DNA from 2 places in the Pseudoalteromonas sp. SG41-2 genome. Region 2 is predicted to be linked to the other one. Evidence: predicted binding sites of a transcription regulator. Region 2 holds the regulator's gene; the other holds the start of a gene.

Region 1 (7,736 bases), on a different contig from region 2:
CGATTCTATCCCTAAAGAAGCGTTGGCAGTGTTTGAGGTGTATCAGCAACTACTGGATGCAAAAAGTTTAGGGCAGAATGTTGAAGCACAACTGCAAGAAGGCTGGTGTGCAAAAAGTGCATTGAAAATTGTGATCGAACGATTGATCTCGCAATTCAATGCAATGCAGGATCCCTATATCAAAGAGCGTGCGGTTGATGTTAAAGATATCGGCCTGCGCGTACTGCATCATCTCGTCAATACTGAACACGCCGTAAAAAGTTATCCTAAAGATACAGTACTGATCGCTAATACTTTAACCCCAGCCATGCTTGCAGAAGTGCCTAAAGGCCATTTAGTTGGCGTAGTAAGTGTTAACGGTGCGGCAAATAGTCATGCGTCAATTTTAACCCGTGCTATGGGGATCCCTGCAATTTGGGGTATTGAAGATTTACCGCTATTGCAGTTTGATGGTAAACCAATGATTTTAGATGCATACGCAGGGCGATTATATATTTCGCCTTCGCAAATGCTACAAGATGAATATTTACAATTACAGCACCAAGAAAGTCTATTAAACGACAAGTTTGTGGCTGAGCAAGAATGCGATGCAGTGACATTAGATGGCGAGCATATTAGTTTGTTGCTCAATGCTGGTTTGGAACTCAATACTGAAAAAGCTAACACCAAAGTCTGTGATGGCGTTGGCTTATACCGAACTGAAGCCTGGTTTATGCAAAAAGGCCAGTTTCCATCACAAATAGAACAAGAGAATTGGTATCGCGAAGTATTAGCCAGTTATCATCCAGAACCTGTAGTGATGCGTACGCTTGATATTGGTGGTGATAAAGCACTTGATTACTTTGATATTACAGAAGAAAACCCATTTTTAGGCTGGCGGGGTATTCGTGTCACATTGGACCACCCAGAGATCTTTTTAGACCAGCTCAAAGCCATGGTTAAAGCAAACATTGGTTTAGGTAATTTAAAAATTATGCTGCCAATGATAAGCGGTACCGAAGAGGTTGATGAATCTTTAGCATTGTTAGAGCAAGCCTATTTTGAACTGGAAGAAAAATACCCAGAGCAAGCCATTGAACGCCCAGAGATTGGCGTAATGTTAGAAGTCCCTTCAAGTGTATTTATGCTCCCTGAATGGTCTAAGAAAGTAGATTTTTGTTCTGTAGGTAGTAACGATTTGACGCAATACTTACTTGCCGTCGATCGTTCGAATGCGCGTGTTGCTGATTTATTTAATCCCTATCATCCAGCGGTATTAAGAGTACTGCAAAAAGTTGCGAAAGAGTGTCAGCAATATGAGATGTCCTTTAGTTTATGTGGTGAATTAGGTGGCGATCCTGAAGGTGCAATACTGCTGATTGCGATGGGGTATCGTCGCTTGAGTATGAACTACTCATCATTAAGTAAAGTTAAATGGGTATTAAGACGTTTAAAAGCCAGCGATATGGAAACATTACTGGCGGAGTGTTTAGCACAATCTACTGCAAAACAAGTACTTAGGTTAACGCGTAATTTTATGATTGAGCATCAACTTGGTGAATTATTTTATACCCCAAATCAGGCTTCTTAGTTATACCAATCGACTTAAATATTTAACCATTCTAGCGTGCCAAATAAAGCGCTAACTGCGTTATAAATTTCTCAAGTAGAACAACTACATGTCGAAATTTATGCCTTGTTATCACTCTATTTATCTGTCGCTATAAATGGCTAATAACTTAACACGATTGGTATTACCAAAACGAGTGCTGTAAAGATTCGATATAATCGATTAGTATATGCATATAATAAATCCAATTTTATAAGAGTGTACGATGCATGATTTAGTTATCCTGATTATCAGCTGCGCGCTATTAGGTTGTGTGGTTGGTTTTTTAGCTGGGTTATTAGGCATTGGCGGTGGATTAATTATTGTGCCAGTACTGAGTTCATTATTAGTGCATTTTAATGTTGTTGCGGTTGATCATGTACTGGTTATTGCGATTGCTACCTCGCTTGCCTCTATTTTATTCACTTCAACGTCATCTGCATTAGCACACCATAAAAATCAAAATGTGCCATGGGAAATTGCGCCTTGGGTTATGTCTGGCGTTGGACTTGGTGCTCTGATCAGTGGTTTTGCCGCGAGTTTAATTCCAGAACAGTTATTACGCATCGTTTTTGCTGTTAGTGTGGTGTTTATTGCTGCTCGTATGGTGTTGTCTGCTCGTAATAAGCCTGTCGCGGTCAAACCTATGCCAAGTGGCCCAGTTATTGGCGCTATTAGCGCAGTGATGGGCGGATTATCAGGTTTGATTGGTATTGGTGGCGGCGCATTGATTGTGCCGCTACTGCACTATTTTTCAGTTGATATTAAAAAAGCCATAGGCTGCGCGGCAGCATGTGGCATTGTGATTGCGCTATTTGGCTCTGTGGGATATATCAGCGCCGGTTGGCAAGTAACCGATTTACAACATGGCTTTGCAGGTTTTGTGTATTTACCGGCATTATTAGGTATAGTAATAACCTCGTGGTTTATGGCACCAATAGGAGCCAAAGCAACGCATTATTTACCCGTTTCAACGATAAAAAAAGTGTTCGCGGTGTTACTGATTATCATCGCGCTTCAAATGGTTTTTAGTTAAGGTTTAATTTTATGGCTCTTGAATTTCCAGAGATCGATCCGATCATTTTCACTGTCGGTCCTCTTAGCGTACGTTGGTACGGTTTAATGTATTTAATTGGTTTTGCTTTTGCGATGTGGTGGGCAAATAGGCAAGCAACTAAACCAGGCTCGGGTTGGACGAAAGAAGAGGTCAGTGATTTACTGTTCTACGGTATGTTAGGGGTTATTCTGGGTGGTCGGATTGGCTATGTACTGTTTTATCAATTTAGTTACTTTTTAGAAAATCCACTGTATTTATTTAGAATCGATCAAGGTGGTATGTCTTTCCACGGTGGCACTTTAGGGGTGATAACCGCTATTTGTGTGTTTGCCTGGACACGTAAAAAACAGTTACTTGCAGTGGGTGATTTTGTTGCACCGCTAGTGCCGGTTGGTCTTTTAGCTGGACGTATTGGTAACTTTATTAACGGCGAATTATGGGGCAGAACTACCGATGTGCCTTGGGCTATGGTATTCCCAAATGGTGGGCCATTGGCGCGTCATCCTTCACAGTTGTATGAAGCCTTTTTAGAAGGTTTCGTGCTGTTTATTATTTTGTATGTGTTTACTAAAAAGCCACGTCCAGCGGGTAGTGTCGGCGGATTATTTTTACTATGCTATGGGGTATTTAGATTCTGCGTTGAATATGTGCGCGAACCAGATGCACAACTAGGATTGTTTGCTGATTTTATATCAATGGGTCAAATATTGTCATTGCCAATGGTCATTGCTGGTCTTGGTTTGATAATATGGGCATACAAAAAGCCACAGCCTGCTGTTGCCAGTAAAGCATAAAAAAGAAGCGAATAATGAAACAATATTTAGAGTTATGTCAGCGCATTGTTGATGAAGGTATCTGGGTTGAGAATAAACGTACAGGAACGCGTTGTTTAACAGTCATTAATGCGGAGCTTGAATACGACGTTGCGAACAACAAGTTCCCAATGATCACCACCCGTAAAAGTTATTATAAAGCGGCCATCGCAGAGCTGTTGGGTTATTTACGTGGTTATAGCAGTGCTGCGCAATTTCGCGACATAGGTTGTATGACTTGGGATGCTAACGCTAATGAAAACCAAGCATGGTTAAATAATCCGAACCGTAAAGGTGAAGATGATATGGGCCGTGTATATGGCGTACAAGCTCGTGATTGGCGACGCCCTGATGGCACACCGTTAGATCAGCTAAAAAAGGTCATTGATAATCTTAAAAATGGTGTAGATGACAGAGGCGAGATCATCACTTTTTATAATCCGGGTGAGTTTGAGTTAGGGTGTTTGCGCCCATGTATGCACACGCATACTTTTTCGCTTCTTGGCGATACGCTTTATTTAACCTCGTATCAGCGCAGCTGTGATGTGCCACTTGGTTTGAATTTCAATCAAATTCAATGTTTTGTATTGCTTGCACTGGTCGCGCAGATCACTGGCCACAAAGCAGGTAAGGCATACCATAAAATCGTTAATGCCCATATTTATGAGAACCAACTGGAATTAATGCGTGATGTGCAGTTACAGCGTGAGCCATTTGCATCACCGACGTTGACGATTAATCCAAATATTAAATCACTCGAAGATATCGAAACGTGGGTCACCCGTGATGACTTTGAGGTAAATGGCTATCAATGCCATGAAGCAATTAAATACCCGTTTTCAGTGTAACAATTAATAAGCATCATAGTTTTAAGGAGAGAATAATGAAAGCAGTGATCCCAGTCGCAGGACTTGGCACCCGTATGTTGCCAGCTACTAAAGCTATTCCAAAAGAGATGTTACCTGTTGTAGATAAACCCTTGATTCAATATGTAGTTAATGAAGCGGTTGCTGCGGGTATTAAAGAAATTGTATTAGTGACTCACTCGAGTAAAAACTCGATTGAAAACCATTTTGATACCAGTTTTGAGCTAGAAGCAACGCTAGAGAAGCGGGTAAAGCGTCAGTTACTTGCTGAAGTACAAGCTATTTGCCCTAAAGATGTGACAATTATTCACGTTCGCCAAGGTGAAGCAAAAGGCTTAGGGCACGCAATCAACTGTGCAGCGCCAATTATTGGTAACGAACCGTTTGTGGTTATTTTACCTGATGTGATCATAGATGATGTTGAAAGTAATCTTAAAAAAGATAATTTAGCTGAAATGATTACTCGCTTTAATACAAACGGTGAGAGCCAAATAATGGTTGAGCCTGTGCCTATGCAGGATGTTGATAAGTTTGGTGTGGTCGATTTAGGCGACGTAAAGCTTGAACAAGGGCAAAGCGCAGCGATCCTTAATATGGTTGAAAAACCTCCTGTGCATAGCGCACCATCAAATTTGGCTGTGGTAGGTCGTTATGTGCTAAGTAAAAATATTTGGCCATTACTTGCAAAAACTCCCGCAGGCGCCGGCGACGAAATTCAGTTAACAGATGCAATTGCGATGCTAATGGAAAAAGAATCTGTTGCTGCTTATGCGATAAAAGGGCGTAGTCATGATTGCGGTAGTAAGTTGGGCTATTTAAAAGCCACTATTGAATTTGCACTGCGTCGTGATGAATTTAAAGATGAGCTAAGTGATTTTATTAAAACCTTAGTTTAAGCTCATTTATTGAGCCTAACTTATAAAAGTGCCTTAGTGGCACTTTTTTATTGCTTAAAAATCCTGAAACTGGCACTGACTTTGCTTATAATATGGCATTATTTATTTTGTGATGCTAACAGATGATGTGTTTTAAAAAGCAAGCTTGGTATACCACAGTGTTGGTTACAGCAACTGTCTGGCTTAGTGGGTGCAGTAGTATTAATGCTAACCCGGTGGAACAGCAGCCTGCATTAATTTCTGATCAACAAGTCAAAGAGTATGTTCAGCAATGGCACTCGCAACAAGAGAGTATTACTCGTTTAGCTGCGATGGAGGAAGACTTGCAACTATTAATAATGGCACTTTCCTCTCAAACTGATATTGCAGAAAACCCAGCGGTGCTTCGCGAAGATAATGTTACGGTGGCTCATTATGCTGAAAAAATACAGATCCCTGATACTGCTAACTCCTCAAAAACTATCGAAAACCGCCCTCTGCCACTGTATGGCAACTCACTGCCAGGCGCGCAACTTGGGCTGTATTTAAAACCGCAAAGAGTGAGAACGCAAATAGCAAGGTTGCAGCAACAATATCCGCAGGCATTTAGCCAATTAGATTTTGTAATGACAGAGCGTCACAATAAAGGCGTTACCTTGTATGGGTTACGAGTTGGGCCATTTCAAAATTATACCGAGGCCAATCTATTTTGTTCATTAGCACAAAATTTAGGCCAAAAATGCCTGAGTGCCCCATTTGTTGGTCAGCCTTTGTAATTAAATAAGCTATTTTTCTGATTTTTCAGTAATTAAGCTTAAAGTAATTGTTCTGAGTGTCGATAATATCTAAGATAGGGGCAACATAGGGTAATGTCCCATCACTTATAAGGATTTAATATGAAATTATCTTTAACTCTTCTGGCAGCAGCAGTTACAGCAAGCTCATTCGCGACTTATGCAACAACCGAAAGCTTTGATGCGAAAGTTAAAGTGCAAAATACTGTCGTTTTAACCAAAGGAAATGACTTAGATTTTGGTACAATTCGAGCGGTTGCAGATCCAGACGGTGTTAACCAAGCTACATTGGTTATAAACCCTGAGCCTACAGCAAGTCCTGTATCGTCTAGAACTGATAACGCACCTGCGATTATTTCAATAATAGAGCAAGGTTCGCCTGCATCTTTTACAGTATCGGAAGTAGTGCCAAATGCTCGTTTATCAATTACTAACCCAACAGCAACAACCCTGAGCTCTAATGGCCAAGGTTTGAATGAGCCAAACTTTACGGTTGGTACTTGGACATACTTTATCACTAGCGGTCCAAATGCAAACGCTTATTATTCATCAGTGACGCCTAATTTAACTGCTGACGGTGATGGCAGTGTATCGTTTAATATTGGTGCAACTCTTTCTACAGCATCAACAATTTCTAGCGAAGCGTACCGAGATACTGAGTATACAGGCACTTTTCAATTAGAAGTTGCTTATTAATTTAATCATGCGTTTTTTGTTGTTATTTGCGATGCTTTCAATACTGTATTCACAGTCAACAAGAGCCGCGAGTATAGAGCAACAAGCGCTTGATTTTGGCACCTTAGTTATTCTTAAAAGTGATCAAATAGGTTCTGTAATTATCAAGGATGATGGTTCGATTAGCACCTCTGGCGAAATCTATATCCTTAAAGATGGTCGCCCAGCTGAGCTGATACTCACTGACATCCCCCCTGGCACTCGAGTTTCCATGAATTTAGTGGCTCCTGCAACTATGCAACACAATACTAAAGGAAGTAGTAGTGCCGACTTTAGAGTGACCTTAAATGGCTTTCCTAAAGACGCAACAAGCGATGAGTTTAGCGAAGTGCATGTATTTATTGGTGGTAAATTAGAAATAAATACAAGCGGCAAACAATATGTTGACGGCGACTATTCAACAACCACAAACTTAGAAATTTCAGTGGATTATTAAGGATTTAAATGTTTAATAAATTAACCGTGATACTGCTTTTAAGCTTTTGTTTTTTTAGCCAGGCGGTAATGGCGAATTTACTTATTTCTCCTACTCGTATTAGTTTTGACGAGCGTCAACGTACTGCAAAGGTCACAGTGATCAACACCAGTCACGAGTACAAAACTTACCGAGTGCAGTGGAGCGAAAAGCAATCCACATCAACCGGAGGGTATGTAACCTTACTTGAGCCGACGGCGACAAGTTTAAGCCCGATGACGCGCTTATCACCAAAGCAAATGCGTTTGGCGCCTGGTGAAAAGCAAACCGTTAAAATTGCAATTCGAAAACCAAAACAGTTAGCAGATGGTGAATATCGTTCGCATTTATTATTTCAGGCGTTGCCAAATGAAAACCCAAATAGTACGAGTTCAATAAAAATTAATATGATCATGAGCTACAGTATTCCAGTCATCCTTCGTGAACATGCTGAAGTACCAAAAGTACTCATTGAGCAAGCGCAAGTGATTAAAAACCAGGGCAACCAACGACTACAATTTAAATTAAAACTCAATCGTGAAACTCACTTTAGCA
Region 2 (7,736 bases):
AACATCATCACGAGATTCTTTATCAATAATTGGCCCTTCAGGGCCTGCAAGTGTATTTTCAGCAGGCGGTTTTTCAATGACTGGTGCTATTGTTTTTGTTTCGCTATCATCTTGGCTGCCAAATGCTGTCAACAAGTGGATCAAGCTGTCTTCGACTTCTCTAACAAGCTCGATAACCCGACGGATCACTTGACCGGTTAAATCTTGAAAATCTTGTGCCATTAACACATTGGTCATGAGTCCTTGCAACTCATCCGTTTTAGTTTGCGAGCTATTCATGAACTTATCTAAGCTATGGCAAAGTGTTTTAAATTCACCTAGCTCGATTTCACGATTCATTAAACGATCCCAAGTGGGTTTAATGTCTGAAATGTCATCTGCAAGCTGTTGGGCAATGGGTAAACTTGCTTCTACAGCATCCATGGTTTTATTAGCAGCGTTTTCGGTCATTTCCATAACATAGTTAAGACGCTGCTTCGCGTCGGGTAGTGCATCTTTGGTCAAATCAGCTAAACGTGTATCAAGCTCAAAATTTTTCAACGCATCATGAAGCTGACGCGTAAGTTTGCCTACTTCGGCAAATAATTCTGATTGCTCTTTTGACGCCGCATCAATAATTAACTGATCAGCTTTATCTTGTTCACCGTTTTCAAGGTAAACCACAAGCTGACGGGCTTGTTCTAAACTGATCTGAGGCGCAGCAGGTGCTGACATAAGCCTCTCCTATTTATTTAACCTAAACGCTCAAACACTTTTTCCAATTTGGTTTTCAGTGTTGCAGCTGTAAATGGTTTAACGATATAACCGTTAACACCAGCTTGTGCAGCAGCAACAATTTGTTCTTTTTTAGCTTCTGCTGTTACCATTAAAACAGGAATGTGTTTCAGGCTGTCATCGGCCCTAATAGCGCGCAAGAGATCGATTCCTTGCATGCCAGGCATGTTCCAATCTGTAACTACAAAATCAAATTCTTGATTCTGCAACATCGGTAAAGCTGTTGAGCCATCGTCAGCTTCTTGTACATTTGTAAAACCCAAATCTCTTAACAGATTTTTGATAATACGTCTCATCGTCGAAAAATCATCAACAACAAGAATTTTCATGTTTTTATCCAAAACATCCTCCGGTGAGGTCTGAACCTATATTTACTTACTACTAATTAATCCAGTCATTGATTTTTGCTTTGAGCTTAATCATCGCCTGACCATGTATCTGACTCACACGCGATTCACTTACATCGAGTATATGTCCAATCTCTTTTAAATTCATTTCATCGTTATAATACAGCGACAATACTAACCCATCTCGTTCAGGTAAAGATTGTATAGCTGTTAATAATGATTGATTAAAGCGTTCATTTTTAACGTTATTAAAGGGCTTGTCCAGTGCTAAATCATGTCCCACTGGTGTGATAACATCTTCATCTACCCCTAAGTCTTCTATACCTAACACTTTACTTGAATTTACATCACTAAGAATATGATGGTACTCATCTAGCGTAATATCAAGTTTTTCAGCAACTTCACTGTCTTTAGGTTCTCGATTCAGGCTGCTTTCTAGCTCACTAATCGCTTCAGCGACTCTGCGGCTATTACGGTGCACTGAGCGTGGAGCCCAATCACCTCGGCGCATTTCATCCAGCATCGCACCACGGATACGAATGCCTGCAAAGGTTTCAAAGCTTGCACCTTTAGTCGCATCAAAGTTCTTTGATGCTTCAATTAACCCTATCATCCCCGATTGAATCAAATCATCGAGTTGCACACTCGCGGGTAAACGAGCGATTAAATGACAAGCCACTTTTTTGACTAAGGAAGCATGTCGCTCAACAATCACATTTAAATTTTGTGTCGATTGATATCCCATCGCTTTATTCACCGATGCCGTCATAGTTAGCCGTTTACTAATTTTTCTATGAAAAATTCTAAATGACCAGATGGTTGATTAGGTATAGGCCATTTAACTGCTTTTGTCGCTAATGTTTTAAATGCTATTGCTGCTGGGGAACTTGGAAATAAATCAACAATCACTTTCTGACGACGAGTTGCTTTACGCATATTTTCATCATACGGGACTGTTGCTACCAATTCCATTGAGACATCCAAAAAGCGATCCGTTACTTTTGAGAGCTTAGCAAATAGTTCCTGGCCTTCACGCATGCTGCGCACCATATTAGCAACGATTTTAAATTTATACACACCGTGCTCACGACTCAATACTTTGATTAATGCATAAGCATCAGTTATTGAGCTCGGTTCATCACATACTACTACCATGACATCTTGCGCTGCGCGCGAAAAACTTAATACCATGTCAGAGATACCAGCAGCAGTATCAACAATTAATATATCAAATTCGGTATTTAATTCACTAAAAGCGCGAATTAAACCAGCATGTTCTGATGGTGAAAGTTCCACCATACTTTGTGAGCCTGACGTCGCTGGTACTATTTTAATTCCTGCAGGCCCTTCAACTAAAATTTCATCGAGCTCGCATTCACCTGATAGTACATGAGATAGATTACGCTCTACCCTAAGTCCTAACATCACATCACAATTTGCTAAACCCAAATCGGCATCCAGTACTAACACTCGGTTTCCGAGCTGACCCAACGCAATCGCAGTGTTAAGTGAGACGTTAGTTTTCCCTACGCCACCTTTGCCACCTGTTACAGCGATAACTTTAACGCCGTTATTATTGTTTTGACTCATTTTACGCAGGCCACTTGCTTGATCTAATACTGTGTTAATCATACATCCCTACTGTGCTTGACGCTACTGCTTGGCGTCGTGAATGTTGTGCTTTTGTTCTTTTTAAATACAATTGTTCTGCTTTTTTTACTAATTTCTCTGCATTGGCGACCCGAATGTCCTCTGGAACGCGCTGACCGTTAGTAAGATACCCTATTGGAAGGCGATTTTGAATCGCTATACTAATAATCTCACCTAAACTTAATGATTCGTCTAATTTAGTGAAAATACAGCCACTTAATTGTACCTTCTTAAAGTGTCTTACGGTTTCTTGTAAAACATTAATTTGTGCGGTCGCACTGAGCACTAAATAATTGCGAATATCGACACGTTGATTACGCATTAGTGTATTTAACTGCTCAGTTAAACGTAAATCACGTTGGCTCATTCCCGCTGTATCTATTAATACTAGACGCTTATTTCGTAAATGATATAAAACTTCTGCTAATTCATTGGCATCTTTAACTTGTTTTACACCACAACCGATGATTCGGCCATAAGTAGCAAGCTGTTCATAAGCGCCAATACGGTAAGTATCAGTGGTAATAAGCGCAACTTTATCTGCGCCATATTTTTGTGCGCCAAGGGCTGCAAGTTTTGCCACGGTTGTAGTTTTACCAACCCCAGTAGGGCCAACAAGTGCATATACGCCGCCTTGGCGTAGTATTTCATTATTTGTAGTATGCATTTGGTTTTCAACCATTTGCAATAGCGCTTGCCATGCTTGCTGACGTGACACATCATCGGGAATAAAACAGGCCATTTGCTCTGCAACTTCACTGTCAATACCCATTCCGACTAAACGATCGATCATGCATGCGCGAGTAGGGTCGCGACGCGCTAAATCTTGTTGCATCAAGCCAGATACTTGATACTCAAGTAATTGACGCATCGCTGCCATTTCATCACGCATAGCGGTAATTTCATCTGTTTTGGGTGCACTTTTTGTTGGCATCGGAGTATCTAAATCATCAAAACCACTTTCTAGATCATCATCAAAACCTAAGCTATGTGCTTGCGTTTGTGGACGCGACGCAGTATCGCGACGAGCAAAATCATTATGTGCTTGTGGTTCATGGCGAGTTTGCTGTGCTTGATGTTGTTGCTGTGGTTGATACTGAGTTGATGTATCAATCCCTGACTGGCTAAACATCGATGCAAGCTCAGGTGAACGTGGACGCGGTGATTGGCGCTCTAATAATGCTTGTAAGCTATCAGCTACCGCAGCTTGCGGCTCAGGCTGTGAACGTTGTGGCGCAGGTTTAACAAAGTTAGCATTTGTTTGTGCTTGTGCCGTAGCAACATGTGCTTGTGCAGGTGCTTTCGGGGCTGCTTTTTCATAATCAACGGCGGCAACAATCTCTACCCCATTGGCTAATTTTTTATTTGACATGATTACAGCATCTACACCGAGTTCATCTTTAACTTCTTTCAGTGCGGTGCGCATATCTTTAGCAAAAAAACGTTTTATTTTCATGGTTCAACCCCTTTAAAATCCGATTATTGGCCTACTGAGCTGACAATCTTGATCTGTCTTTCGTCTGGTACCTCTTGATAAGACATCACTCGCAATCCTGGAATGGTGTACTTAACAAAACGAGATAACACAGTGCGTAACATTCCTGACGTTAGCAATATCGAAGGTTCACCGGCCATTTCTTGGTTTTGATGCGCTTCATTTAATGATTGTTGAAGTCGCTCTGCAAGTCCTGGCTCTATTCCGGCACCTTCGTCGCCTGCATTTTGTAGTGACTGATGCAACATCTGTTCCAACTCAGGCGCCAAGGTTATGACAGGGATTTCTGATGACATTCCAACCGCGTCTTGAACAATTAATCTGCGCAGTGAAATTCGCACTGCTGCGGTTAATACATCAGGATCTTGGCTTCGAGGGCCATACTCAACAAGGGTTTGTACAATTGAACGCATATCGCGAATAGCAACGCCTTCATTTAATAAATTTTGTAATACTTTAACAATTGCTGTTAGTGGTAAAATATCTGGCACTAGCCCTTCAACTAAACGAGGATGACTTTTTGCCAGCATATCTAATAGATTTTGCACTTCCTCGTGGCCGAGTAACAAGGCCGCGCTGTTAGTTAGTAACTGACTAATATGCGTTGCTACCACTGTTGCTGCATCAACCACGGTATAACCGAGTGATTGTGCTTCATCTTTTTGATCTGGTTTGATCCAAATAGCGTCTAGACCAAAGGCCGGATCTTTAGTAGCAATGCCTTTTATTGGACCAAATACTTGGCCAGGATTAATAGCCAACTCATCACCGTGCTTAAGCTCCCCCTCACCACTTGAAACACCCATCATGGTAATTCTGTATGCATTTGGGTCTAACTCTAAGTTATCGCGAATATGCACCGGTGGAATTAAAAAACCAAGTTCTTGAGATAACTTTTTACGTACCCCTTTGATCCGGTTTAATAGTTCGCCACCTTGTGATTGATCAACTAATGGAATTAAGCGATAGCCAACTTCAAGGCCAATTACATCAACTTGTTGTACATCATCCCAACCTAGCTCTTTTTGCTCTTGCTTGTTAGCAACACCAGTGCCTGTTGCACCACCATTGGTAGCTTCTGCTTCTTTTGCTGCTGCTTCTTTTAGCTTATTTTGCTGGGTGTAATACGCTAAGTAACCAAGTAATGCACCAAGACTTAAAAAAGCAAAATGTGGCATACCCGGTACTAAACCCATCACGATTAAAATACCCGAGGCGATAAATAATGATTTCTCGTTACCGAGTTGTTTCTTAAATTGATCGCCCATATTGAGCGATTCATTTTGACGAGTAACAACAATTGCAGTGCCAATTGATAACAGTAATGATGGTAATTGTGCGACTAAGCCATCACCAATGGTCAGCAAAGTATACACTTCCATGGCGTTGCCAAAGCTTAAATCATGCTGGATCATACCAACAAACAAGCCGCCAACAATATTGATGATCAGTATTACAATACCAGCAATCGCATCACCTTTTACAAACTTGCTCGCACCATCCATAGAGCCATAAAAGTCCGCTTCACGGGTGACTTCTTCACGGCGATCTCGTGCTTGCTCTGCACTAATAAAACCCGCATTCAAGTCAGCATCAATGGCCATTTGTTTGCCTGGCATCGCATCTAAGGTAAAGCGTGCCGATACTTCAGAGATCCTGCCTGCACCTTTGGTGATTACCACAAAGTTGATGATAATCAAAATCAAAAACACCACTAAACCAACCGCGTAGTTGCCACCAATTACCACTGAACCAAAAGCTTCAATAACTTTACCTGCGGCATCACCACCGTTATGACCTTCAAGCAGCACCACCCGGGTACTGGCAACATTTAGTGCCAAACGCATAATCGTTGCAATCAATAGCACTGCTGGAAACATACCAAATTCAACAGGCTTCATGGTGTAAACTGTCACTAACAACACCACTAATGCTAAAGCTATATTAAACGAGAAAAGAATGTCGAGTAAAAATGGCGGTAACGGTAAAATCACCATACCCAACGCAGCGAGCACCAGCAAAGGTGTACCAACACCTTTTAAATACTCTTTTTTATCTTTATTAAGTTGTTGTAATACAGCTTTAAATTCCATAATTCTACAATTTCAAAAAATTGACACTAAACGGAATTTGCAATAACTATTCCAAGTTATTAATTACTAGCTTAAAAGAATACTGATTATTCAAATCAATACTTATAGGCATCTGGAATTGGGAGTGTTTTATTCAATTTTGTAGGGCGTTTACCACGGCCTTTTTGAAAGCGTTTAAGCTGAAATACATAAGCTAAAACTTGTGCGACTGCAGTAAATAGTTGGTCAGGGATTTGCTCTCCTACTTCGGCGGTATGATACAGTGCTCGAGTTAGCATGGGGGATTCAAGGATGGGTACCTCGTTACCAATGGCTATTTTCCTAATTTGCATCGCCATCTCATCAATGCCTTTGGCAACGACTATCGGCGCGCCAGCGCGCTCTGTGTCGTACTTTAATGCCACAGAGTAATGAGTAGGGTTGGTGACAACTACATCGGCATCTGGCACATCCTGCATCATGCGTCGCTGCGACATTTGTCTTTGCGTTTGTCTTATACGCGCTTTAATTTGCGGATCACCTTCAGAATTTTTATATTCATCTTTGACTTCTTGTAGAGTCATTTTTAATTCTTTGTGATGTTTATGGCTTTGGTATGGCGCATCAATCGCAGCAATAATGGTTAAGGTGCAGGTCAGTCCTAAAAACATCCATGCGAGTATCTCTAAGGCATGAATGATATTGCCCGGCGCACTTTCAATACTCAGATGAAGAATTTCATCAAAGAAGGTGTTGATCAAAAAGATAGCAAAGCCAGCTACTACCACAAACTTTAAAATCGATTTCACCAACTCGACGCCCGCTTGTGGACCTAACATCCGCTTTATACCTTTTGCTGGTGACATTTTACTGGCTTTAGGTGCTGCCGCCTCCCAACTAAAGTTAAAACCACCTAACAAGGTATTACCTATGATACCCGCCAGCACAATAATAAACACAAACATCGCCATCGGAAACACTAGCGCATCGGCCACCGCTCCCCACACTGAAAACATTTTAGTGGTATCGTACGTTTCATTACGGTTCAAGCTGAGCATGCGACCCATTATATTATACAGTCCCTTGCCAATCTCAGGTCCGTACATAAGTAATGAAATGGCTGAAAAAATAAGTACAAACATGGTGCCAAGCTCTTTTGAGCGCGCAACTTGGCCTTTCTTTTTCGCGTCGCTTACTTTTTTCCCCGTGGGTTCTTCGGTTTTTTCTTGACCTGAATCTTCAGCCATCACTCTCTCCTATGGGGAACAACCAACTAAAGTACACATTAACTCAATCATTTTTAACCATTGAAATTCAAATTGAGTAACAAAGTTACCTAAGGTTGCCCAAATAATGACTAAACCTGCAACCAAGGTAAACGGAAAACCGATTGAAAAA

What was found. The regulator FliA, encoded in region 2, starts transcription of late flagellar genes. The targets are predictions, from matches to a motif close to CTAAAGNTNNNNNNNNNNNNGCCGATA.
Region 1: the regulator FliA is predicted to act here: its motif matches at 6,013-6,039, upstream of H5186_RS16335 (DUF4402 domain-containing protein).

Annotation. Positions count from the first base shown of each region.
Region 1 covers NZ_JACJFK010000021.1:71,568-79,303, forward strand. Annotated here, with positions in the region: gene ptsP (phosphoenolpyruvate--protein phosphotransferase) at 1-1,570, shown strand, start outside; gene H5186_RS16310 (sulfite exporter TauE/SafE family protein) at 1,815-2,624, shown strand; gene lgt (prolipoprotein diacylglyceryl transferase) at 2,636-3,439, shown strand; gene H5186_RS16320 (thymidylate synthase) at 3,454-4,305, shown strand; gene galU (UTP--glucose-1-phosphate uridylyltransferase GalU) at 4,341-5,219, shown strand; gene H5186_RS16330 (SPOR domain-containing protein) at 5,342-5,974, shown strand; gene H5186_RS16335 (DUF4402 domain-containing protein) at 6,095-6,688, shown strand; gene H5186_RS16340 (DUF4402 domain-containing protein) at 6,696-7,163, shown strand; gene H5186_RS16345 (molecular chaperone) at 7,172-7,736, shown strand, end outside.
Region 2 covers NZ_JACJFK010000006.1:68,999-76,734, forward strand. Annotated here, with positions in the region: gene H5186_RS06640 (protein phosphatase CheZ) at 1-714, opposite strand, end outside; gene cheY (chemotaxis response regulator CheY) at 732-1,115, opposite strand; gene H5186_RS06650 (RNA polymerase sigma factor FliA) at 1,156-1,866, opposite strand; gene H5186_RS06655 (MinD/ParA family protein) at 1,893-2,753, opposite strand; gene flhF (flagellar biosynthesis protein FlhF) at 2,746-4,227, opposite strand; gene flhA (flagellar biosynthesis protein FlhA) at 4,251-6,359, opposite strand; gene flhB (flagellar biosynthesis protein FlhB) at 6,455-7,585, opposite strand; gene fliR (flagellar biosynthetic protein FliR) at 7,595-7,736, opposite strand, start outside.